DNA from 2 places in the Anabaena sp. 90 genome. Region 2 is predicted to be linked to the other one. Evidence: riboswitches for the same ligand, from Rfam matches in the RefSeq annotation. Region 2 holds a riboswitch; the other holds the start of a gene.
What was found. A riboswitch is a leader RNA that binds a small molecule or an ion and turns the genes downstream of it on or off. The one in region 2 is predicted to bind cyclic di-AMP.

Region 1: it holds a riboswitch for cyclic di-AMP, as region 2 does, so the genes downstream of both, ntrB (nitrate ABC transporter permease) here and ANA_RS21630 (universal stress protein) in region 2, are expected to answer to the same signal.

Annotation. Positions count from the first base shown of each region.
Region 1 is NC_019427.1:802,081-812,123, reverse strand. Features, by position in the region: gene ANA_RS03695 (DNA adenine methylase) at 1-119, opposite strand, end outside; gene ANA_RS03690 (cytochrome b/b6 domain-containing protein) at 210-938, shown strand; gene ANA_RS03685 (NADP-dependent isocitrate dehydrogenase) at 1,296-2,717, opposite strand; gene ANA_RS03680 (GUN4 domain-containing protein) at 2,996-3,712, shown strand; gene ANA_RS03675 (XisI protein) at 3,762-4,097, opposite strand; gene ANA_RS03670 (XisH family protein) at 4,085-4,501, opposite strand; partial or broken gene ANA_RS28090 (Swt1 family HEPN domain-containing protein) at 4,908-5,270, shown strand; gene rnc (ribonuclease III) at 5,331-6,065, shown strand; cyclic di-AMP (ydaO/yuaA leader) riboswitch at 6,287-6,483, shown strand; gene ntrB (nitrate ABC transporter permease) at 6,583-7,428, shown strand; gene ANA_RS03655 (ABC transporter substrate-binding protein) at 7,511-8,953, shown strand; gene ANA_RS03650 (ABC transporter ATP-binding protein) at 8,985-9,818, shown strand; gene ANA_RS03645 (hypothetical protein) at 9,954-10,043, opposite strand, start outside.
Region 2 is NC_019439.1:618,101-628,143, reverse strand. Features, by position in the region: gene corA (magnesium/cobalt transporter CorA) at 318-1,469, shown strand; gene ANA_RS21630 (universal stress protein) at 2,024-2,668, opposite strand; cyclic di-AMP (ydaO/yuaA leader) riboswitch at 2,826-2,939, opposite strand; gene hemE (uroporphyrinogen decarboxylase) at 3,860-4,912, shown strand; gene ANA_RS21620 (serine/threonine-protein kinase) at 5,104-6,561, opposite strand; partial or broken gene ANA_RS21615 (IS4-like element ISAsp3 family transposase) at 6,787-8,126, shown strand; gene ANA_RS21610 (NAD-dependent epimerase/dehydratase family protein) at 8,259-9,215, shown strand; gene ANA_RS21605 (HEPN domain-containing protein) at 9,468-9,848, opposite strand; gene ANA_RS21600 (nucleotidyltransferase domain-containing protein) at 9,845-10,043, opposite strand, start outside.

The DNA.
Region 1 (10,043 bases), on a different replicon from region 2:
GAACCACCACCAACAAAGGGTTCTCTAAATTCAGAAAACTTTTTTGGGAGACATTCAGCGATGCTTTTAATTGCTCTTGATTTTCCACCAGGATAACGGAGAGGACTTTTGATATTCATTTTGTTCAATGTTCAAGAAGTGATAATATATATTTTACATTTTAATATTTACAACAAAATTACCCTTCTTCAAACTTACTACATCAATCTATGAACCGTTCAGCCCCCTATCAACCATTAATATTCAGAATCCTGCATGGTATAAGCGGGATTTTAGTCATTGGCGCAATTATTAGTGGATTCTTAGTGTACAACACTTTTGACAAAAGATTTGGATATATTCCCATTCCCAAAATCAATCCTATACAGGATATTCATGGGACATTGGCAGTATTTTTCTTGATTTTACTGCCATTTTTTGCTGTTTATAGTTTTCATGCTGGAAAAAGACGACTATTACAACCAGACTCTATCCAAAATTTAACTCAATTTGGTAAACCAATTTGGTGGGTAAGTCTCCAACGTTTAGTAAATACTAAAATGTTACTCGCTGCTGTTTTGGCGGTAGTATCTGGAAGAATGATGAAAGAAGAATGGCTGCCCACAGGAGAACTTGATCATATTTGGTATTATGCTCATTTAATAGCTTGGTTAATCATGATTTGTTGTTTAGCAATTCATGTTTTGATGTCTGCTAAAGTTGGTGGTGTGCCATTATTACTGTCAATATTATCATGGAAATTTCGTCCAGAAGATAGCCCTGCTAACTGGTATGATCGTTTACGTGCTTGGTTCAATGATTTTTCTAATAATCTTAGAGAAGAAATTAATCAATTTATGGCAGTTGGTTTATTAATGAAAATAATCGAGGTGATTGTATTGGCGGGAATTATCACAGCATTTGTTTTACCTTTGTTTTTTTCTAGTGGTGAATCATAAAAGGAGTTATTATTCCAGGTTTTAGTAATTTCTTACGAAGATGATTTATTAATAAAAAATTCTGATAATCAATTGTCAAATGAAGAATCTGAAACTTTGGAAAAATTACTAGCACAGATTGATAAATTGAATATTCTCAAATTGAAAACGTTATTTTGTAAACTATTACTTAAATAATAATTTATTATTTAAGTAATAGCAGCTTCTCTATGATCCGAAAACCCCACTTTAAATAAAAAATCACATCCTGTTAATCCTTAAATCCTGGTTATCCTGATTCAGACAGTCTAAGCAAACGCTACTCAAATCCCCGACTTCTTGAAGAAGTCGGGAATCTTAATTTCACGATAACGGAAATTAACCGAAATGTTTGATGATTGCGTCAGCAAATTCAGAACATTTTAATGGTTGTACAGGTGGTTCCATTAACCGCGCTAAGTCATAGGTAACTTGACCATTTGCTATGGCATCACCTAATCCTTTTTTAATCAAATCTGCGGCTTCTTGCCAACCCATATATTCCAGCATCATTACACCGGAAAGAATTACAGAACCGGGGTTAATTCTGTCTAACCCAGCGTGTTTTGGGGCTGTCCCATGGGTAGCTTCAAAAATCGCGCAGGAGTCGCCAATATTTGCCCCTGGACCCATGCCTAAACCGCCAACGATAGCAGCAGCAGCATCAGATAAATAATCACCGTTGAGGTTCATTGTCGCCAGAATAGAATACTCATCTGGACGAGTTTGAATTTGTTGAAAGATACTATCAGCAATGCGATCATTGACCATGATTTTTTCTTTCCATTTGCCGTTTCCGTGACTTTCCCAAATTGTATTTAGAACTGTTTCTACTTCTTTGACAATTTGCGCTTTTTTCTCTGGAGTCAAAGAATCAAAACCGGGATCAATTTCATGGGCATTTTCTTCTGCGGAAATATGGGGATTTTTTTCCTTATTACCCAAAATCCAAGATTCCCGTTCTGTTACAGTTTCTTGACGGAATTCCGTTGTGGCTAATTCATAACCCCAATCCCGGAAAGCGCCTTCTGTGTATTTCATGATATTGCCTTTATGCACCAAGGTGACTTGTTGCTTATTTTTGGGCAATAATAAGGCGTGTTTAATAGCACGTCTAACTAAACGCTGAGAACCAGTTTTGCTGATGGGTTTGATACCGATACCAGCATCGAGGGGAATTTGCTTTTTACCGTGTTCTGGGGTAGCGGGTATCAATTCTTCATTTAAGAATTTTATCAGGCGATCGCCGATTTCACTACCTTGCTTCCACTCAATCCCCAAATAAATATCTTCCGTATTTTCCCGATAAACAATCACATCCAGTTTTTCAGGAGTTTTGTGGGGAGAAGGTGTCCCAGCGTAATAACGACAAGGACGCACGCAAGTATAAAGGTCAAAGATTTGGCGTAATGCCACATTTAAAGACCGAATTCCACCACCAACGGGAGTAGTTAGAGGTCCTTTAATTGCTATGCCATATTCTTTAATAGCCGTCAATGTATCCTGGGGCAAATACTGATATGTGCCGTACAAATCACAGGCTTCATCACCAGCATAAACCCTAAACCAGCTAATTTTTCTTTGACCATTGTATGCTTTAGCGATCGCAGCATCAAGCACTTTTTCCGTCGCCGGCCAAATATCTATACCCGTACCGTCACCGCGAATAAAGGGAATAATGGGATTTTCAGGAACAACCGGTTCACCATTTTTGAAGGTAATTTTCGCGCCGGTGGTGGGAGGAGTAATCTTTTCGTACATAATTCACAAATTCCAAATAGAAGAAATTCACCGGGTATGGAGTCAGGAGTCATAATTTCTGTAACTCCTGGATTCTGTAACTCCTTACCTGATAAAGTATTGTGGGCTAGGATTTCGCTAAAGCCACCGTGAGTGATTCTTTCAGATATATACTCAAGGGCTTGCCAACTTTACCCAAGATTCGGAGTAAACTACTTTTCGCTATTCGGCTTTCATTTTGTAGAATAACCGATAGCAGTAGATAGTTTATTCACGCTCACGCTAACACGAGTAACGGCATGACAGACCCAATGATTGTATCAGGCACTACAAATGATCTCGACTCCCTCCGCCAAAAGTTAATCGCTGGGTCCGAAAAAGTCCAACAACAAATCATCCCGCAGTTAGCTGACTTGGGTAATGATGGGTTAGATGTGTTGAAGGAATTTTTGCTGAAACGTCGTGATACCCCAGCAACTTGGATTGATGGCAAAGTCTACCAAGTCATCTACAATACTGATGCACCGACAAGTCAAGGATTTCTACAAACTAACTTTCCTGAAGGAATTGTACCTCTAAAATCGGACTGTGGGATCAGTTACAATTCTTTGCAAAAGCTACTTGCAGATCAAGATTTTCAAGCCGCTGACCTCTTGACAATTCAAAAGATGTGTGAAGCAGCAGGTCCCCAAGCAGTAAAAAGAAAATGGCTATACTTTACAGAAGTAGAAAGTTTACCAATTCAAGACTTACGCACCATTAATCAACTCTGGGTAGTTCACTCAGAAGGTAAATTTGGCTTTTCTGTCCAGCGCGAAATTTGGTTAGGTTTAAGTAAAAATTGGGTCAACTTGTGGCCAAAAATTGACTGGAAGAATGGTAATAACTGGACAAGATATCCTAACGGGTTCACCTGGGATTTAACCGCCCCTAGAGGTCATTTACCCCTCTCTAATCAATTGCGTGGTGTGCGGGTGATGTCTTCTCTGTTGTGTCATCCTGCTTGGAATAAGTAGTTAGATCCCGTTAGATCCCCGACTTCTCAAAGAAGTCGGGGATCTGAAATTAACCAACTGCAAAGCCTGTATATTGTCTCATCAAAGGCTCATGAAAAGCTAAGACAATATCTTCTTTTGGTACGCCCAATTTAACTAATTCATCGGCAATACCAATCTCCGTTCCATCATGTTGTATCCAAATCTTGTTGTTTTTAATATCAAGATGTAAAACACAACCATGCTGTCTGCGTCTGTTCTTCCAACCAACATACATTAACTGATAATGATTACCAACGGGATCAAAAATCAGTTGTTGCTCAATCTCATCTTTCTTTGAACCTATTTGAGCATACTCTCTGATAACTTGTTGAACATAATTTTGATATTGCTTTAGTTTTTCCATTCTAGAATCGCCTCCTGAATCGGATCATAAACAATGATTTTAAGTTGATAATGTTCGACAACTGTTTTGATAAATTGCAATTGAAAGAAAGCGTGATAAACACCCAAAGGAACAGCTAAATATAAAACTCTTTCTGATTCTTTTTGTTCTAATGCGAAACGATAATTAAAGAACTGGCCAACTGCTGTATGAAATTGAGAAATATTAGATGTACCAGTGAAACTCTTAATTTCCACTGCTATTTTTTCTCCAGTTCTTTCAGCAGCGAGAATTTCTTCAGCCCCAAGATCAATATACATTTCTACATCACCAACTTCAATCCTCAAAGGATCATCCGTGATTACCCAACCTTCTTTTTCTAATCCTTTCCTCACAGCATCATGAAAAATATCTTTAGCTGGCATTGGTTTAAAATTTAGTCTTTTTATATATTATTATATTTTACTATAGGAATCATAAATGATATTTGAAAAATTTTAAGTAGTGTAGGGTGGGCATTGCCCACCAAAATCCCCCTACGGTGGGCAATGCCCACCCTACGTATATTTCAAAAATCAAATATTAGTCCTATATATCTAACTTGAAATTTATTTTCTAGTATTTTGTACATAAATAAAGCACACATTTTAATACTATTGTGTGTGTTTTTACTCACCATTATATACTGGATCGAGATAAAATAGGCTGTATTGTACTTACTTAAACAATCTCCTAATTAATCTTAGGTAATTTTACGAATTTTTATATAGACAATATATTATTAAAAATAGTAAAATTATATATATTTGTATAATTTTATTGCAAAGTTCAATGGCCATTAGTAATCACGAGCGAATTAATAGAGCTTTAGCTACTCTATCTCAAGGATTATATTCCTATATAGAAAAAGAAATGCGAATAGTGCATGGTGATCGCTGGTTAGTAGTTGCAAAATCTTGTATATCTGAGGATCAAACACTTAGACGAAATTTAGAAGAAACTTTACAAGAAGATGTTTCAGTTCTACTAAAATTAATTATCAAGCAGTGGGATAATGTTTTCAAGAAAAAACTCAGTAATGCTGAACGTGCTTTAGTCAGTGAGTTAATTGACGTGAGAAATAAATGGGCGCATCAATCAAGGTTTTCCACAGATGATACTTATCGCGCTCTTGATAGTATGACAAGAATTATGAAAGCAATTTCCGCATCTGAACTAGATATTATTGAACAGCAAAAGCAAGATGTTTTGAAAATGTTGTCTCCAGAAAAAGCGGAAGAAGCTCGTATTAAAGAAAAACTATCTGATGTACACAAACTTCTGATATTTTCTAACGAAAAACTCCTGCGTCAAGCATTAACCCATCGTTCCTATGTTAACGAAAACCCCGGAGAAGGGGAACATAACGAGCGCTTAGAATTTCTCGGTGATGCTATTCTCAATTTTTTAAGCGGTGAATATCTCTATGAAAAGTTTGCTGAAAAAGGAGAAGATGAATTAACTCGTCTTCGTTCCGCATTAGTAGAAGAAAAACAACTGGCAAAATTTGCTATAGAAGTAGGTTTAGACTTTAGAATGAGATTAGGAAAAGGAACAATTAGAGATGGCGGTTTTCAAAATCCTAACTTACTAAGTAGTACATTTGAGGCTGTAATTGGCGCTTACTATTTAGATAATAATCGTAATGTTGAACCACTCCGTGAGATTGTTAAAATATTATTTAATGATGCCTCAAAACACATTGTAGAAATCCGTTCTAATGTAGATTCCAAAAATCGGTTTCAAGAATTGGTACAAGCTAAAGGTATCACAAATCCCCCTAAGTATGTAACGGAACAAATAGGGGGACCATCTCACGCGCCAGAATTTAGAGCTAAAGTATTAGTAGAAGGTAAAGAAAAGGGAGAAGGTAAAGGAAAGAATAAAAAAGAAGCCGAAAAAGCTGCTGCTGAAGATGCGTTAGCGAAATGGAAAAATCAGGTTTATTAGATTGATAATTGTTGATTTTCTGCTTGATTTGGCGACTAGAAGTCGCAGCTACATAGACAAGACCCAGCTACGTGGGTTCAAAGGTCTTGATTTTTAATAAGTCCACGCAGGTGGACTTTGTTTGTGTAGTAGCGATTTATAATCGCCGGAAATTAATATTCATGACAACTACTGATGTTATTACTGAATATAAATGTTAATGTTCTATCATTATTCATGATTGAGTAAGTCAGCTTAATCCAGTACATTTCAGTTAATAGTGCTGGAACGGAGGAACCAAATTGTGGGGCGTATTTTTGTCTTGATGAGTTTAGGAATTTAAGCTTTAAAACTCAAATCAAATCTAAAATTGAGCAAAAAAGGGGATCTCTCAACCCTAGCCCGTCAGCTAACTTCGTAGGCATTGAGAGGAGACTGAAGAGACAGAATTTTAATTATGTTCTGATCTCATCAGTGTCCAAGGTTGGTACTAGTTAATATTTGCGTATCCAAGCTTAACTCTGCTGAGGTGAAATAAATGATATTGCAACTAAATATAGCTGCCATTTTTGCAGTTGCGGGACAAACTGTTTGGAGAAAAGCCAAACTTGTAATTTTTCAAGATACTTTTTTATTCCCAGCATTAGGCTGTTTAGGAATTATTTTATTGTGGTGGATAGTAGCATTAGCTAATCATGAATTAATGCCCACACCACCAGAAGCTTTAATTGCTAATTGGGACTATATCTTACATCCATTCTATGAAAGAGGTCCCGGTGATTTAGGCATTGGTTGGTTATTATTAGCAAGTTTACGGCGGGTAATATTAGGATTTGGTTTGGGTGCATTAGTCGCCATTCCCTTGGGATTTTTGATCGGAATGTCCAGACCGGCAATGCTGGCTTTTAATCCCATTATTCAGATTTTTAAACCAGTATCACCACTGGCTTGGTTGCCCATTTCTTTATCTCTGTTCAATTTAGCAGATCCTTCCGCTATTTTTGTGATTTTCATTACGTCGCTGTGGCCAACTATTATTAATACAGCGTTGGGAGTTTCTAATGTTCCTAAAGATTATTTAGATGTAGCACAAGTCTTGGGAATGAACCGCTGGGGACAGATTACCAAAATTATTTTACCTGCAAGTTTGCCTTATATTTTTACAGGTTTGCGAATTAGTTTGGGGATAGCTTGGCTGGTAATTGTGGCTGTAGAAATGCTCACTGGTGGGGTAGGAATAGGATTTTTTGTTTGGGACGAATGGAGTCGTTTAAATCTGAGTTCTGTATTTTTAGCCGTGTTTGTAATTGGCTTAACTGGGTTGATTTTAGATTACGGTGTGGGAAAACTTCAAGAGTTAGTTACTCACCGTTCAGGAAGTTAATGATTTAAACGCAGATAGAAGATGATGAACGCGGATAAACGCAGATGAATTTGTATTTTCATAAAATCCCAAATGATAAATTATGACTGAAAATCATTTAACTCGCAGAGATTTTATTACGGGAATAGGTGCGACTACAGCAGGTTTATTTTTATCATCCTGTGCAGTTTCTGGAGATAGGTCTGCTAGGGGATTAACAGAAGAAGCTTTAGCGGTGACACCTGTAGTTAAATCCCAAGATTTAGAAAAATCGGACATTACTGTGGGTTATGTTCCTGTTAATGATTGTGCGCCATTTGCGATCGCTTGGAAAAAAGGATTTTTCCGCAAATATGGTTTAAATGTCACACTCAACCGCGAAGCCAGTTGGGCTACTTCCCGCGACGGCTTAATTTTTGGTCGTCTCGACGCTTCCCCCGTCGTTTCTGGTGCAGTTACCAACGCTAGAATAGGGGCTGAAGGGGCGCGTCATGCTCCTTTGTGTGCAGCAATGACCATTCACCGTCATGGTAACGCTATGACCATGAGTAAGGATATGTGGGACTATGGCATCCGTCCTTGGTTTGAATATCAGCAAAAATACGGTGATGGGGCTTTAGAAGCCTTTGGGCGGGACTTTCGCGGCTATTTTGACAAACAACCCCCGGAAAAGAAAGTTTGGGCTGTAGTCCTCAGTTCTGCCATTTATGAATACTTTGCTCGCTATCTTTCTGCTGCTGCGGGTGTTGATCCTTTAAAGGAATTTCGGGTAATCATTGTTTCTCCACCGCAAATGGTGACAAACATGAGAATTGGGGCAATGGAAGCTTACATGGTTGCTGAACCTTGGAACACTAGAGCAATTACAGGTAATGAAGGTATCGGTTTTACCTTTGCCCAAGGTAAGGAAATTTGGCAAGGACACCCAGATAGACTCCTGGGAGTAATGGAATCTTTTATTGTCAATTATCCCAAAACTTACCGTTCTTTGGTGAAAGCAATGATCGAAGCTTGTCAATATTGTGGAAAACCCGAAAATCGCCAAGAAATAGCCGAATTACTCACACAACGTTCTTTCACTGGGGCAAAACCTAAAAAGCCGGGTGTTCCTATTACTAAGTTTACTGGACCGGGAATTATTGGCAATTATAATTATGGTGGTTTTGATGGTAAAGACAGAACTATCAAAGCAGATGATACCACAATTTTTTATGATCTTCCTAATAGTATTCCCCATGAAATAGGAGAACATTCCACATTTTTATGGCGTTCTCGCAGTCTTTGGTTAATGACTCAAGCAGCCCGGTGGGGACAAATCAAAGAAATTCCTAAAAACGCCAAAGAAGTAGCTGCAAAAGGTTGGAGAACCGATTTATATCGAGACATAGCCGCAGAAATGGGAATTGAATGTCCCCAGGATGATTATAAAGTTGAACCTCCTGAAGCATTTATAGATAAAAAAGGATTTGATCCTAGTGATCCTGTAGGATATCTCAATAGTTTTGATATTCGTGCTAACGCTCCTTCTCAGTTTTTCATGTCTTAAAAATAGCTAATTATATCAAAAGGAATTAATCATGGAATATACGATTTCAAAAGATCATACTTCTCCAGAAATTTTACCCCGTAACGGATTTTTGGAAGTAGAGAATTTAGTTAAATCTTATCCAACCCAGGATAAAGGAGAATTCACAGTTTTAGATAATGTTAATTTGACCATTGGTGAAGATGAATATATTTCTGTAATTGGTCATTCTGGTTGTGGTAAATCCACATTATTAAAAATAATTGGTGGTTTTGAAAAAGCTACATCTGGTTCAATTCGCTTAGATGGTAAAGAGATTCGGAAACCAGGAGCAGATAGAATGATGGTATTTCAAAATTATTCATTATTACCTTGGTTAACAGTCCGTGAAAATATCCGTTTAGCAGTAGATGAAGTTTTGAAAAATGCCAATCGGGCTGAAAAAATTAGCATTGTCAATGAACATTTAGCAATGGTAAACTTAACCGCAGCCGCAGACAAATATCCTGATGAAATTTCTGGAGGAATGAAACAAAGAGTGGGTATTGCCAGGGCTTTAGCAATTCGTCCCAAAATGTTATTAATGGATGAACCTTTTGGGGCTTTAGATGCCTTAACTCGTGGTAAATTGCAACGTCAAGTATTAGATATTTGGGAACATCATCGGCAAGCTGTTATGATGATTACCCATGATGTTGACGAAGCAATTTATATGTCTGACAGAATTATTTTGATGACTAATGGACCATCTGCAAAAATAGGAGAAATTTTAACAGTTCCTTTTGAACATCCTAGAGATAGAGTGGCCATGCGGAACTCTACAGAATATTTTGAACTTCGCAATCATGCTCTTAATTTTCTGGATCAAAATTTCACACCAGAGTAGGGGCAAACCCCCCGTGGTTGCCCAGATTTGCTGAGTGAAAGTATGATTTTATTTGGCTCCGCTCCGCTAACACGCTCCAGAGGCAGAGGCTCAGAGAGTCAGAGTTTGAGAGATGGAATTTTTGAATTTTATCCCTCAATTCAGCAATTTCAAGTCTGTAGCCTTCAAAATTTCAGTATTATCTTTTCTCACTCTTAAAGTAGAAGTAGAATTACCATCTTCAGT
Region 2 (10,043 bases):
TAATCATTGAGTGAGTTTTCCCCAAATACTAATTTTCTCCCTCGTTGATTTTGCAGTTGTTGAAAAGATGGTAGAGATGCATTGGTGGCATAACTGGAATGTGGTAAAATTCTAGCAATCGCTACTTGTCCATCTGGTAAAATAAAACCACCACCTATAATCTGCTGCAATGGTTTTGCTTCAGGTTCAATTAACCAAAATGTTTGCTGATTTGGTTGCATAAGCATATTTTTCTGCTTTTTATATCTGGATAAATTAGAAGTATTATATGATATGCGTTAAGATTTAAATCAGTAATATCTAGAGACTTAAAATTTATGGTTAAGAAAATTCGCCGAGTTTCCAAAGTTATCCACAAGTCACGCGATAAAGAATTTTTTCACCAAGCAGGAACTCCACCAGGAACAATCATTGTTGATGAAAATGCTGAACAACCAATTATTTTTCTGATTGACTATAACCAAACTCAACTGATTCAGAAACAAATAAGTTATCCAGAAGAATGTCTTAATTATTTGGATACAGAATCCGTTTCTTGGGTAGATGTTCAAGGTTTAGGTAGTAAAGATATTTTGCATCGTTTAGGTCAAACTTTTGATTTACATACTCTAATTTTAGAAGATATTGTCAACATGGTAGAACGACCAAAAATCGAGGATTATGAAGAGCAATTAGTGATTATTGCCCACATGGTTGTACCTAATCATAATAATGGCGGTTTTTATAGTGAACAAGTGAGTTTAGTTTTAGGTAAATATTATGTTTTGACAGTGCAAGAAGAACCAGAACATGATTGTTTTGATGGGGTGAGAATGAGAATTAATAAGAATAAAGGTATTATCCGCAGACAAGGTAGTGATTACTTGGCTTATTCTTTATTAGACGCAATTATTGATGGATTTTTCCCAGTTTTAGAACTGTATGGGGAAAGAATTGATGATTTAGAGGAGGAAGTAATCGTTAATCCTAGTCAACAAACATTGCAAAAAATATATCAAATTCGGCGGGAATTATTACAACTACGTCGTGCAATTTGGCCACAAAGAGATGCAATTAATTCTTTAATTAGAGATGGTAGTGAATTAATTAGTGATGATGTGAGAATTTATCTAAGAGACTGTTATGATCATGCAGTCCAAGTGATGGATATAGTGGAAACTTATCGAGAATTAGTAGCTGGTTTAATGGATGTTTATTTATCAGCAATTAGCAATAAAATGAATGAAATCATGAAACTGCTGACGGTGGTTTCTTCTATTTTTATTCCTTTGACTTTTATTGCTGGGGTATATGGGATGAATTTCAATACCGAAAAATCACCCCACAATATGCCGGAATTAAATTGGTATTGGGGCTACCCGCTATGTTTAGGAGTAATGGCGTTAGTGGCAATCAGTTTACTATACTTTTTTTGGCGACGGGGTTGGTTGACTAATTCTGTTAATTTTCAAAAAGATATTCATCGCTAAATTCGATAAAATAGAGACGCTTGATTAAACATCTCTAAGTGGTGAATGCAATTAAATAACAGGGGCTGCTGTAAATATAAACCACAGCAACAATGCTAGAACTAAAACACCAATTTTCACAAGCAGATACGTATAAGCATGAGGGATCAGCAAATTTTGGGTTGTCATATTCCACCTCTACCTACTAGTGCTTAACTAGTTATTATTTAACACAAGGAGTATTTTCCTCAATACCTTTGGCATTTTTGTTACGAATCAAGGCTTTTTCCAATTTGGTGAAGGTATTATTTATTAACTCCATTTTCTTATGTTCCTATTGTCGCTTAAAAATTGGCTAGTACCGCAGGGCAGAATTAAAAATTAATAATTAAAAAGGAGACGATACAGGCTTTTTAAGTATTTTTAATTATGAAAAAACTCAGTACAAATATTTGTGCGCCGGAAAGTGCTGTAAGTAGCAAGTTTTGGGTGAAGATTTAGACCCCACCCTCTTGCCAGTTCTTTGTTTCCTCTGTAAGAATGGAATTTCAAATTACTGTAATTGAAAACCGAGATTATTCATCAATACAATTAGGAATACCTAAAACTGCACAAGGAAAATTATGACCTAGTGTTTCAATCAGCGGATGATTGATAGATTTGCAGCCTAAAAATAGAATATCAGCAGTTTCTAATTCTACAACCTGATTAAGTTCTTTAACAATGTTACCAAACCGTAAATGAGATTTAAATGAACCCTGCCATTCTTCGGCTAAAGTTTTTGCTTGCCAAAGAATTCTATCTGCTTCCTGGAGATAAGTTCTCGATTCTCTTTCTAACTGCGGTAAAATTGCTGTTCTTTTGGGTTGATTTAATCGCAACGTGACTGGCTTTGATATATTACTTAATTGGCATTCTAATTGAGCTTTATTATCAGCAACATTGAATATATCAACATACTGATAATTGCAGTTTTCTTCTACTACATAAACAGCTTGAACTGTAACTTGCGAGTTAGTTGCTAAACTCGTTTGGTAGGCAATCCAACAGGCAATATCTAGGGCTGTATGACTTTGAGGTGAACCATTATAGCCGACAATTAAGTTAGCTGATTTTGTCTGCGAACCTCTTTTAGCAAATGATTTTTGAGTCTCTGGTAATAGCACCATTTGTTCAATTAAGTCATCACGACCTATCGCACTTTGCAAACGTGCCAACATTGTTTTGATTTTCACAGTTTTAACTTCTCTCCCTTGAAACGATTAACCAACGAGAAGCAGGGATAACAATTTTAGATATTAGATTTATCTTAAATCCAAAATCCGCAATTGATTAAGGAAGCCCCAATCATAACTGCTGTTACAGCCAAAGTTTTGGAGGTTCCTTCCATTGCCGACGGAGTTAGCTGACGGGCTAAGACTGGAAGGTGTCTCTCATAAGATTAGCCCCAAATACTTGGTTCCTCCGCTTCAAATTCAGCTTTCATGAATTTGGATTAGGCTACCCACTAAAAATATAGTAATACTATTACACTAGGTTTAGATAAAGTCAAGTTTAAGAATATTGAGGATATGCTTGTAGTGAGCAGCTTAATTACTGATTTACCCTGTTTTCTCTAATATTTAATGATTTAAACTACTTCAACTTAGCAAAAATTTAGAAGTCAGAATTTAGCCATAATTCATTGTTAAACTATGTTTAATGGCTATTTACCAAAGTTTAGGAAAAATTAACTTCTGGTTTTATCCCTCTGCTACTGTGTTCATCATACTTATTGGTTGTTACTGTTAAGCTTATCATTAGCTAGTAGTCTGTCAAATTTATTTTGACGGGTTTTTGGTAGTGCGGACCGAAAAGCCCGCGTGAGCGAGACGCTCACACTACAGTCCATCATTTTTATCTTGACAAACTACTAGTGTTTGTTAACAATGCTAATTTTTGCAGAGTCATTAGCATTTTTTAGCACTTCGTTTACTAATAACTTGATATATGCTGATTTAATTTCGCGTAAAGACGCTAAGAATAATTTTACATCTTTGTTTGAAATCAATAATCATCAATAACATCAGAACGGTGGGGGAGTTATTGACGCAGTAATTTTTCTTTTTTGAAATTTAAAAAATTGTGCATTTTATGTTTATCTCATTTATGAATTGAATAAAAGAGCAGCTAAGATACCCAACCAATAAGATAATAACCAACGCTTGTGTGTTAGAATCATAATCCAGTTCCCTAGTTGTAAAAATTTTCAAATCTACAATTCCAGATTCCAGATATGAAAAGAACATCGTAACGTTTTGTTAAGTTAAGTCAAGCAACCTTAAGACCTGTATAGATAGGCAGATCAAGGGGAATCGGAGGATGGTAAGCTATATGGTGAAATATAAAAGTGACTTAGGACGAAGTGTTAAATGGGTGTTTCCTTAACGGCTCCTCTCCTCCTTAGGGCCGCTCGTGGTGAACAAGTAGATCGTCCCCCTGTATGGATGATGCGACAAGCGGGACGCTATATGCAAGCATACCGGGATTTGCGGGACAAATATCCTTCATTCCGCGATCGCTCGGAAATTCCCGAAGTAGCAATCGAAGTTTCCCTCCAACCCTGGAGAGCTTTCCAACCCGACGGAGTAATTTTGTTTTCCGATATTGTCACCCCCTTACCAGGAATGGGGATTGACATGGATATTGCGGAAGGGAAGGGACCGATTATTTATTCGCCCATACGCACCCAAGAACAAATTGAACAACTGCGTCCTCTAGAACCAGAAGCAGCACTGCCGTTTATCAGAACGATTTTGCAAGCATTACGGCAGGAAGTAGGCAATCAATCAACGGTGTTAGGCTTTGTTGGCGCACCTTGGACTTTAGCGGCTTATGCGGTGGAAGGTAAGGGTTCTAAAACCTATTCCATCATCAAAAACATGGCCTTCTCAGATCCGACAATTCTCCATCAGCTACTCACAAAATTAGCAGATTCTATTGCTGATTATGTCCGCTATCAAATTGATTGTGGCGCTCAAGTAGTACAAATGTTCGATTCTTGGGCAGGACAATTAAGCCCTCAAGATTATGATACCTTTGCGCTACCTTATCAAAAAATGGTGTTTGAGAAAGTTAAAGCCACTCATCCTGACACACCATTAATTTTGTTGGTGACAGGTAGTGCGGGACTTTTAGAAAGAATGGCTACCTCTGGTGCTGATATTATTACTGTAGATTGGACAGTAGATATGGCAGATGCTAGAGCCAGATTAGGGAAGCAGATGAAGGTACAGGGTAATCTTGATCCAGGTGTGTTATTTGGTTCTAAGGAGTTTATCCGCGAGCGGGTTATTGACACCGTTCGCAAAGCTGGTAACTGGGGACACATCCTCAATCTCGGACATGGTGTATTACCAGAAACACAAGAAGAAAATGTGGCTTTTTTCTTTGAAACTGCGAAAAACCTCAACGCTTTGGTGTAGTTTTTTGGGTGGGCTTTTTGCCCACCTGATTTTTATTAAATGGAAATGAGGAAATAACGAACCACTCCAGGCACAGAGGACACAGAGAGAAATTTCTGTTATTTTTGAATAGGTTAACAGTAACATCCTGTACATCCTTAAATCCTGGACATCCTGATTCTGACTAAATATTTTTCTGTAATCTTTAGATTTTACAGTCCACAAATCTCAACGCGAGAGAAGAACTTCTCTGCCCAAAACGCTGTTTCTATCCCGACTCTAGCTGTTTCTATCCCGACTCTAAAAGAATCGCGAACGTGAGTAGTATCTCCGATATTTATAATATTCAAAGAAATACAACCCGGAAGGTGGGCTTGTGGTGCTGTGATATCAAAAGTAAGCTCGTGGTAATACTTCCAAAATCCCATCCCTAACCATCCTTTTGTTCTCCATCCTACCCTATCTCCAAAGGCTATCTCATTAGCCCCCAAACTTTGATAAATTCGTTTCTGTACAGAAAACCCAAATTTACCATTACTGTATTTTACCCACAAACTGTCAATGGTTTGCAAATCTGCACAGGGAAAATTATCAATACTTTTCACATTTAACCAACGTTGTTTTTCCCGGTTTGCTACTGTCAACATTACTTTTATTGTTTCTTCATCTGCTTTCTTCCATTTACCTGCTGCTAATAATTTTTCTAATTTTTCATACCGATTGGGTAAAGCAACAGATGGTAAAATTACATACGATTGAGACGCATTTACAGATACTTGTGAAGTAGAAATTTGATTAATAGAAATCAAATCATTAATCACGTCTTTCACAGATTGATAACGCTGTTTAGCAATAGGACTTGCTAACTTTTCCAAAATCTTCCCTAATTTATTACTTACCCCATTCCCATTTAAAAAATCTCTCCATAGCCATTCCCCTTCCATTGGACTATATAAATTAAACGGACTAACTCCTGTTAATAAATGCAAACAAGTTACCCCTAAACTATATAAATCACTAATAAATAATGGTTTACCCATAGACTGTTCAGGAGCGCAATATTCAGCAGATCCTATAATTGTCCCTGTCGCCGTGCGTTGCTGTGGTTTGACTATTTTCGCCGCCCCAAAATCTACTAAAAATAACTTATTGTCACTACTGCGAATAATATTTTCTGGTTTAATATCTCGGTGAATTACCTGTTGACTATGAACAAACTCCAATATCTGCAACAGTTCTCTTAATAATACTCTAATTTGCTGTTCAGAAAAAACGCCATTTTTATCTAACTCAGTTTGTAGAGTTTCCCCTTTCACAAATTCCTGTACTAAATATTGACGATTATCAGATGTAAAATAAGCCATTAACTCAGGTATTTGAGGATGCTTACCTAACGCCTCTAAACGTTGTGCTTCCTGTGAAAATAACTGGGATGCTTTTTCAATACTATCTGTTCCCTGTGCTTGGGGTAAAAATTGTTTAATTACACAATAAGGTTTTGATGGTTTATCCTCATCAATAGCTAAAAATGTTCTACCAAAACCACCCTGACCTAAAATTGATTCAGGTATATATCTTTCACGCAAAAGTAACTTATTACCGCACTTTTGACAATATTGAAAATTATCAGGGTTAGGAAAAAGACAGTCAGGATTAAGACATTGACGCATAGACTCACCACCAAGGCTTTTTTGTAATTTTACCCTAATTAATCAAGGTTTACGCAAAATCTCTCAAAACCTCATTTCTCTGCGTCCTCTGTGTCTCTGCGGTTCGTTTCCAAAAAATATATTCAGTTAACAATACTGTAGCCAAAAAAAGAGGATGAAGAGAGAGGGCTGATGTAGTAGAGTTATAGTCTTCCAAAACAAAAACTCGAAAACCACATACAGCCCATGTTTGATATCCTAACACTCCTGCAATGCCTGCTACCAGAAATAAAAGTGACGACTATGCGGCAATTGAGTCAGATCATCATGGCCATGTTAGCAATGAGCGGACGAGTAACGATGTTGGGAATTTCGCGTTGGACGCTTAGTGGTGGTAGTTATCGGACGGTAATCAGATTCTTTCGGACAGTCATACCGTGGGCAACGGTGTTCTGGGTGTTTTTTCGGCGGCATTTGTTTTGCCCAAATGATGTTTATTTGTTGGCAGGAGATGAAGTAGTAATAAGCAAAGCCGGGAAAAAAACCTATGGATTAGATAGGTTCTTCTCAAGTCTAACAAGCAAACCAATATCGGGGCTATCTTTCTTTACCTTATCATTAGTAAGTGTTCAACAAAGACACTCATTTCCGATTCAGATAGAACAGGTAATCAAGAGCGATGTAGAAAAAAGTATTGTCTCACCAATTCCAGAAGTAAAACCTCAAGAAAAACCTGGACGGGGACGACCAAAAGGGAGTAAGAACAAAAATAAACAGGAGGTGATTTTTACATCTGAACTACTAAGAATTCAGAAAATGATTAATGAGCTATTTAAGTTAATAGCTAACTTTATCCCCCTCACTTACTTGGTTGTAGATGGTCACTTTGGGAACAATAATGCTTTGCAAATGGCTAGACAGGTAAAGTTACACATAATTTCCAAATTACGCCACGATTCGGCGTTATACATACCTTACCAACATCCTGACCCTAATCATCGTTCTCGTCGTAAATACGGAGATAAGCTGGACTGGCGTAATATTGCTGGGGAATATTTACGTCAAAGCAGTATTGACGAAGATATCAAAACTGATATTTATCAAATGACTCTACTGCACAAAGAATTTGCTCAATCCTTGAATGTAGTGATTTTGGTAAAAACAAATATCAAGACGAATGCTGTTAGTCATGTGATTTTATTTTCCAGTGACTTAGATTTGTCTTATGAGAAAATAATCGACTACTATAGACTCCGCTTTCAAATCGAATTTAATTTTCGTGATGCCAAGCAGTTCTGGGGATTGGAAGATTTTATGAATCGGGGTCAAACTGCGGTGACTAATGCGGCCAATCAATATTTTTTATGGTCAACTTATCTCATTATCTTTTAGCTCAATTCCGTCAAGATAATCCTGGTGCTGGAATTATTGATCTTAAGGCTTACTGTCGTGGTTTTCGATATGTTCGTGAAATGTTAAAAATGCTTCCGGAACAACCAGAGCCTATTTTATTAGCCCAGATTTTTGCCAAGCTTACCTCTCTTGGTCGTGTTCACAATGCTCCTACAGCCGTTGAACCCTCGTAATTTGGCTACAGTATTGGTTAACTAACACCCAGATCCCCGATTTCTTTAAGAAATCGGGGATCTATCTTCTCAAATCATGCTACAATTACGCACTGACCTCAACCATCCCCAAAAACCCCAACATCCAATTTCATGACCAAAAAACGCATTTTAGTTACAGGTGCAAGTGGCTGTGTCGGTCACTATATCAGTGAAGCCTTAATTGAAAACACCAATCACGAATTGTATCTACTAGTTAGAAACCCAAATAAACTCCAAGTTGATACTACAGCCCGTCCCGGTATTACTATTCTCCAAGGTGATATGAAAGAGATTGGTAAATTCTCTGATTTACTTAAAACTATTGATATTGCCGTATTAACAGCCACTTCTTGGGGTGGTGAGGGCATTTTTGATATCAATGTCTTCAAAACTCTAGAATTAATGAGTTTGTTAAATCCTGAAAAATGTGAACAGGTAATTTATTTTTCCACTGCGAGTGTTTTGAACAACGATAATAAACCACTTAAAGAAGCGGGAGAAATTGGGACAGATTATATCCGTTCTAAATATGATTGTTTACATCAAATTGAAAAATTAGCAATTTTTCCCAAAATTACCACGGTTTTTCCTACCTTAGTATTAGGTGGTGATGATAAAAAACCTTATTCTCATCTCACATCGGGTATTCCTGAAGTTACTAACTATATTAATCTCATTCGTTTTTTACAAGCAGATAGTAGTTTTCACTTTATTCATGGTAAAGATATTGCCACAGTTATCCAATATTTAATTGATTATCCCCCACAACAGGGAGATCCACGCCGATTTGTTTTAGGACAATCAGCATTAACTGCTAATCAAGCCATTGAAGAAGTGTGTGCTTATTTAAGTAAAAAGATTTATTTCCGCATTCCTCTATCTTTAGGTTTAGCCAATGTGATTATTGTTTTATTCCGCATTCAAATGGCGGCTTGGGATCGATTCTGTATGAATTATCGTCATTTTAGCTATGCTAATGCCATTAATCCTAGCAGTTTCAATTTACCAAATTACTGTGCAACGATGAGTGATGTTTTGAAAATTAGCGGTGTGAAAGCTGGAAAATAAGGCGTTGGTGAATGAAAGTATGAATTAGTCCCACGCAAAGGCGCAAAGGCGCAAAGATTAAGAGTTTCAAAAAGGGAATTTTTGATTTTCATATCTCAATTCAGCAATACTTAAAATAAATATTACACGAAAACGCATTCATGGTGGCGACTAATGCGGACACATCCTCATCTATATAAAGTGCAGCCAAGATGGTCATACTCTGCCTAATACAGCTTTCACAGAGAGATATACTAATTCATTAGGCACATCTTATATTGCACCAATGAACTGAATTGCTAGGGACAAAAATTCCTCCGCGCGGTCAATTTGTTCTGCGGCTTGGTCTGTTGTGACGGCGTTCAATTGTCCGTAGTCGCCAGTTGTTCGCAGTTCCTGTGCTTCAATTAGGAAACGATGAAAATTAGTTGGGACTACTTGAGGTTTGGCAAATTCTCGCCCAAAAGCAGCAATAACGGCTGAATGTTTGGAAAATGAAAGTCCCTTACCCTCTAAAAATGCTTCTGCAATGTAGAACATAGCGTAGTAGGCGCGGGAGGTGGCGTAGTCTGGGTAGTTGTTGGTAAGTAGGAGTTTTGCAGCTTCTAAACTCTGTTGGGCTTTGAGGAGGAGTTCCCGTTGTTCGTCGGTCATAGAAGAACGCCTTCTTTACGGATATTACGAAGCAAAGAGCCGTTGCGGGTTTGATAGTGGGTTTCATCCATGAAAAGACAGCTAATGACAACATCATAATCTAGGGAAAGATCAGCGATCGCTTTCCCCGTGCGTTTGATTTCTTCTCCGGGGTTAACTGGAGGCTTCAGCACTACCAACACATCTATATCTGAT